2 regions of the Guyparkeria sp. TX1 genome follow, and region 2 is predicted to be linked to the other one. Evidence: predicted binding sites of a transcription regulator. Region 2 holds the regulator's gene; the other holds the start of a gene.
The links. The regulator LexA, encoded in region 2, represses DNA repair genes until DNA is damaged. The targets are predictions, from matches to a motif close to TACTGTNNATATNNACAGTA.

Region 1: the regulator LexA is predicted to act here: its motif matches at 1,473-1,492, upstream of VWP12_RS10320 (error-prone DNA polymerase).

Annotation. Positions count from the first base shown of each region.
Region 1 covers NZ_CP144142.1:2,238,469-2,241,882, forward strand. The annotation lists gene VWP12_RS10320 (error-prone DNA polymerase) at 1-1,467, opposite strand, end outside; gene recQ (DNA helicase RecQ) at 1,600-3,405, opposite strand.
Region 2 covers NZ_CP144142.1:1,793,290-1,796,703, forward strand. The annotation lists gene VWP12_RS08375 (Y-family DNA polymerase) at 1-982, opposite strand, end outside; gene lexA (transcriptional repressor LexA) at 1,055-1,678, shown strand; gene VWP12_RS08385 (hypothetical protein) at 1,760-2,563, shown strand; gene VWP12_RS08390 (M48 family metallopeptidase) at 2,560-3,342, opposite strand.

The DNA.
Region 1 (3,414 bases), 450 kb from region 2:
GGCGATAACGAAACCGCCAACGTGCTGCGAGAGATGCCGCGGCATGCCGGTCAGCTGCCGGGCGATCGCCAGCCACCAGCGGATCTGACGCAGGTTGCCGTCGATTCCGGCAGCGGCAAGCTTCTCGTCGCTGACATCCCGGTCCCACCAGACCAGCTGCTCGTTGACGCGCTCGGTGACGTCCTCACCCACGCCTAGTGCCCGGGCGGCATCGCGCAGCGCCGAACGGCGCCGGTAGCGGATCACCGTGGCGGCCAGCGCGGCGCGATCGCGACCGTAACGGCGGTAGATGTACTGCATCACCTCCTCGCGACGGTGATGCTCGAAGTCGACGTCGATGTCGGGCGGTTCGGCCCGTTCCTTGGAGATAAAGCGCTCGAACAGCATCGAGGACTCGGCCGGATTGACCGCCGTGATACCGAGCGCGAAACACACCGCCGAGTTGGCCGCCGAACCGCGGCCCTGGCAGAGAATCCCGCGCGAGCGGGCAAAGTGCACGATGTCGTGCACGGTCAGGAAATACGGCTCGAAGGCCATCTCGTGGATGATCGTTAGCTCGCGCTCGATCTGGACAACCACGCGCTCGGGAATGCCCTCGGGCCAGCGCACGGCCGCGCCCTCGAAGGTCAGCCGGCGCAATTGCTCGCGCCCGGTCATGCCCGGCGGGATATCGTCCAGCGGGTACTCGTAGGACAGCTCGTTCAGGGAGAACCGGCACTGGGCAGCCAGTGCCACCGCCTCGGCCCGCCACTCGGCCGGAAACCGCTCGGCAAGCACCTCGACCGGGCGCAGGTGGCGCTCGGCATTCGACGGCAACCGGTCGGCCGCCTCCATCACGCTCAGGCGATGGCGCAGGGCCGTGACCACGTCGAGTAGTGGCTTTTCCTCGCGCTCGGCCATCAGCGTGTCGCCCAGGGCGGTGACGGGCAGCTCGAGGGCCGCCGCCAGCGCCCGTGCATGGGCCACCCGACGCCCGTCCAGCCCGTCGAGCCACGCCACCACGCCCAGCCAGGGGCGGATGCCACCGGCCAGCAGCCAGTCCGGCGAGGCCATGCCACCGGCCGGCACCTGCCAGATCACCCGCACGCCGCCGCCCATGTCCGCTATCAGGCCCTCCAGCACGTCCGCCCGTTCCAGCCGGTACTCGCCCTTGGCCGCCGCCCTCCGCCCGCGGGTGACGATCTGGCTGATCGCGGCATAGCCGGCCCGGCTCGCGGCGAGCAGTACCAGCTCGTCGCCCTCCTCGAGCACCAGCCGTGTACCGATGACCAACTGCGGACGCCCATCCTCCGGCAACGCCCGCCAGCCCTGCTGGGCCCGCACCACCCCGGCGAGCGAGCACTCGTCACACAGCGCGATGGCCGCATAACCGCGCTCGGCCGCCACCTCGACCAGCCGCTCGGGGTCGGGAGTGGCGGTCAGGAAGCTGAAATTGGAACGGGCGGAGAGCTCGGCATGGGCGTTCATGCCGATACTGTATATAAATACAGCTTACGATATCCAGTCACTGATCACGTCGATCTGTACCAAGCCGTATGACCGACTCGAATCATCGATCAGGATCCCCACCCCCGGCGCCAAAGACGGCAAGGCGGCTGGTCAGCCGGCATGGGCCACCAGGATGCGCAGGAAACCCTCGCCGTATTTCTCCAGCTTGTGCTCGCCCACCCCGGAGACTGCAGCCATCTCCTCGAGCTGGGTCGGTCGTATCTCGAGCATGTGCTTGAGCGTGGCATCGCTGAACACCATGTACGGCGGGATGCCCTGCTCCTCGGCCAGCCGCTTGCGATGGGCGCGCAGCGAATCCCAGAGCGGCTCGTCTTCCGTGGGGACCGGGGCGCTACCCGGCTTCGCCCCGCGCCTTCCGGCCTGGCGCTTTTTCTCCGGACGCAGGTGCAGACGCTCCTCGCCGCGCAGGACAGCCCGGGCACTCGGGTCGAGGTGCAGGCCACCGTGGCCTTCGGCATCGACGGCGATCAGACCGCGCGCGATCAACTGGCGGAACAGGCCCCGCCAGGCGGTGGCGGAAAGCTCCGTGCCGATACCGAAGGTGGATATCTGGTCGTGGCCGAAGCGACGCATCCGGTCGTCCGCCTCGCCACGCAGGACGGAAACCAGGTAATTGACGCCGAAACGCTGCCCGGTCCGGTGGATGCAGGACAGGGCCTTCTGCGCCGCCTCGGTGGCATCCCAGGTCTCCGGCGGCTCGAGGCAGTTGTCGCAATTGCCGCACGGCTCGGCCAGCGTCTCGCCGAAGTAGCCCAGCAGCGACTGCCGGCGGCAGCGGGTCTCCTCGGTCAGGCCGAGCATGGCGTCGAGCTTGGCGCGCTCGATGCGCTTGATGCGCTCGTCGGCCTCGGAGCCGGCCATCATCTGGCGCAGGGTGAGAACGTCCTGCAGGCCGTAGTCCATCCAGGCATCGGCCGGCTGGCCGTCGCGCCCCGCCCGGCCGGTCTCCTGGTAGTAGGCCTCGATGCTCTTGGGCAGATTGAGATGGGCGACAAAGCGCACGTCGGGCTTGTCGATGCCCATGCCGAAGGCGATGGTCGCGACCACGATCACGCCCTCCTCGGCGAGAAAGCGCTCCTGCACCTCGCGACGGTGCTCGGCCGACAGGCCCGCGTGATACGGCAAGGCGACCAGCCCCTGTGCCGTCAGCCAGTCGGCGGTCTGCTCAACCTTCTTTCGCGACAGGCAATAGACGATGCCCGCCTCGCCGGCATGTTCGTCGCGGATGAAGCGCAGCAGCCGGTCGCGGCTACCACCACTGCCCTGGCTGATCCGGTAGCGGATATTGGGTCGATCGAAGCCGGAAACGAACCGCCGCGCATTCGTGAGCCGCAGGCGATTGATGATCTCCTCACGGGTCGCCTCGTCGGCCGTAGCCGTCAGGGCGATGCGCGGCACGGTCGGGAAGTGGTCAGCCAGCTCGCCCAGACGGATATACTCGGGGCGGAAGTCGTGGCCCCACTGCGAGACGCAGTGCGCCTCGTCGATGGCGATCAGGTTCACCGGCAGGCTCGACAGTCGGTCGAGGGCCGCCGGGGTCATCAGTCGCTCCGGTGCCATGTAGAGCAGATCGAGCTCACCGGCGTGCAGTTGCCGGATCACCTCGCGGGACTCCTCGGCCGAGAGACTGGAATTGAGAAAGGCGGCAGCCACCCCCAGTTGGCGCAACGCGGCGACTTGGTCCTGCATCAGGGCAATCAGTGGCGAGACCACGATGGCCGTACCGGGGCTCGACAGCGCCGGCACCTGGTAACACAGCGACTTGCCGCCGCCAGTGGGCATCAGGACCAGGGCATCGCGGCCCGAGGTGACCGTCTCGATCACCTCGCCCTGCGGCGGGCGGAAGTCCTCGTAGCCGAAGACGCTGTTCAGGATTTCGCGGGGGGTTTTTGACATGGCGGGTAT
Region 2 (3,414 bases):
TTGCCACCTCCAACCGGGTCGACGGCCTGTCCTCGTGGGTGAGCCACACCACGAAATCCGCCACCGCGAGTTGCCGACGATGCAGGAAGTCGCTCAGTCCCACCAGCGGCCCACGGGCCAGTAGCAACAGGCGATCGACCTGGCTGGCCGGATCCCACAGGCTTACCTCCCGGGCATAGCGGGCCGGTGGCACCAGATCGGCCAACGGCCAGTCCCGTTCAGCGAACAAACGGTCCAGATCGGCCAACAGTAATGGATCGGTGCGCATTCCCAGGCCGTCACGCGGCAGGCGGCGCACCTCGCCCAGTCGCCGCAGCCCCAGTTCAGCAAAGCGATCAATCCAGCTGCTCGGCCAATCGGCAAGCGCCAGAGGCAGTTGGCTAACGGCCGCCAGTTGCTCTCGGGCGTGGCAAAGCCTCGGGGCCTCGTCATCCACCGCTGCGGCCAACGCCCAGGCAACGCGCGGATGCGGGGCCCCCGCGGCCTGCACCACCAGGTGCCACGATTTCAATGCCTCGAGCAGCCGGGAAACCAATGTCTCGAGCCCGCCGAATAGAGCTGCGCTCCCACCGATCTCCAGCAGCAGACCCGCACTGCTCTCTCCGCCGGGTTGCACCGGTGGCGGGCGGCTGACGCGCGAGGTGTATGTCAGTGCCCATTCGCCCCATTCGGCCAGCCACTCTTCCACGGCCCGGTGGTCGGTGGTCAAGCATCGTAGCGGGACAATGTCCGTCGAGGCATGCGCCCGGTGACGGGAGCGTGCTCCAGCCAGGCTCTGGCCGATCTCGATACCCAATCCGGCTGCCGCGTGGTTGATCGCCATCACCCGGCTGCCGCGCCCGCTGCCATCCAGGAGCACCGCGGGCGGACGGTCATGACGCTCTTCTTCGGGGCAACGACATTCGAACCAGGCCTCCGGGAAGCGCAGCGCCAGCCAGTAGGGTTCGTGTCGTAGCGACCGGGATGTGGACTCGATGGGCATAACGGACTCCGGGCACGAATACTGTTATTTTTTACAGTATACTTCGCTCATGCTTCCGCCAAGACCATCACCATGACCGAATCGACTACATCGCGCCCCCTTACGTCCCGCCAGGCCGAAATCCTTGCGTTCATCCGCGACACCATCCATGAGACCGGCATGCCGCCGACTCGGGCGGAGATAAACGCCGCCCTCGGTTTCCGCTCGCCCAATGCCGCGGAAAGCCATCTCAAGGCGCTGGCGAAAAAAGGGGCCATCGAGCTGATGGGAGGACGCTCCAGGGGCATTCGCCTGCCGGACGACTCCCACCGCGACGAGTTGGCCGTGATCGGCCGGATCGCTGCGGGCAGTCCGATCCTGGCGGCCGAACACGTCGAATCCCAGGTGCCGGTCAACCCGTCCCTGTTTCGCCCTCGTGCCGATTACCTGCTGCGCGTACGCGGCATGAGCATGCGCGATGCGGGGATCATGGATGGCGACCTGCTCGCGGTGCATCGCACCGAGGAAGTCAGCAACGGCCAGATCGTGGTGGCCCGCCTGGCCGACGAGGTCACCGTCAAGCGCTATCGACGTCGCGGGGCGAAGGTCTGGTTGATCCCGGAGAACACCGAGATGACACCGATCGAGGTCGACCTGCGACGCGAGGAATTGATCGTCGAGGGCCGTGTGGTCGGCGTGTTGCGGACATTCGACTGACGCGCACCTAGTGTCTCGACAACATCGAGGCGCCAGGAGGCACGACCACTCGTACACTCGTACCAGGAGGATCGTCACATCATGGCAGCACACGCCATCGGGGGGCACGACGTCACCGAGCTGCTGGCTCGGCATGACATCTGGCGTGGCCGGCAGACCCGCCCGCCCGAGTCGAGCGCCGCGCCCTGCCCCAGCGGCTGGTCGGCACTCGATGAATTGCTTGGCGGTGGCTGGCCAAGCGAGGGGTTGATAGAGCTTTATGCCGGTCGGGCCAACAGCGGGATCTGGCGGCGCCCTTGTGAGCGACTCGACACGACACCCCTGAAATCGCATCAGGACTGGTTCCAGTCGTCACTGGGCCATGGCACCACGGCCCTGCTGATGCCTTGGCTGCATCGACAAACCCGAACGGGGCGCGTGGCGCTGATCAACCCCCCGGCGCTCCCCTGTGCCGAGCGTTGGCAACGGGAGGGGGTGCAACTCGACAACCTGCTCGTCATCCAGCCGCGGAATCTGCGTGAACTGGGTTGGGCGACCGAGGAAGTCCTCCAGTCCGGCGTCTATCCGCTGATCGTCGCCTGGCTCCCCCCGCTGAGTTTCGCCCTGCGCCGACGGCTCAAGCTAGCCGCCGAAACGGGCGGCGGATGCCTGGTCACGCCCTACCCGCTCGGCGCCGAAATGGCATCAGGAACCGCCATGACCGCCCCCTCAAGCCCTGCCTGGGCACAACTGGCCGTGCATCGGCGTGCTCAAGGTTTGAGTGTGCGACGACTCAAACCGTTTCACCCCCGCGAGGTGCATCTCGAACTGGATGCCGGGAACGTCGAATCGACGCCTCCCGGCACAACAGGCGCCACCCCCTTGAAACTGGTCGGCTCGCGCTAGCGCCCGGTCGCCTGTCGATACTCGGGCATCACGCGCGGTATGGCACGTTCAAGCGCCTGGATGCGATTGCCGCTGTCCGGGTGGGTGCTCAGCCACTCAGGGCCGCCACCACCGCCATTCGCCTGCATCTTGCGCCACAGGCTCACGGCCGCACGCGGGTCGTAACCGGCCCTCGCAGCCAGCAGCAGCCCTACCTCATCGGCCTCGAGTTCCATTCGTCGACTGAACGGCAGGTCGATGGCCACGGTGGCAACCTGTTGCGCCATCGCCGCCGTCTGACTATCCAGACCACCCAGGGCCGAGGCCACCGACAACCCCATCTGCTGGGTCATCGCCATCGACATCTTCTCGCGAGTGTGCCCCGACAAGGCGTGGGCAATCTCATGGGCGATCACCTGCGCCAACTCATCATCGGTGGGGCGAAGCTTGTTGAGCATGCCGGTGTTGATGCCTACCTTGCCGCCGGCCATCGCAAACGCGTTGATGCTGTCATCACGAAACACGAGGCTTTGCCACTGCCATGCCGCCGCCTGCGGGTAGACACGAATCGCCTGCGGCACGATGCGCTGCGTGATGCGTTGCACCCGCTGACTGGCCGGGTCGGACGCCGACAACGTCGGCTTCTTCCTCGCCATCTGGGAATACGCCTGGTAGGCCATCTGATTGGCCTGATCCTCGGGCATGATCATCAGCTGGCTGCGTCCCGTGACCGGATGCGTCGCGCAACCGGCAATCACGAGCGACAGGCCCAGCAGGGAAACGGCAAATGGCAAACGCATAGCAACTACCCTCTTCAAACCGGCTGGCCGGAACAAAAAAACCCGATCTTCACGAAGACCGGGGATGGCGGT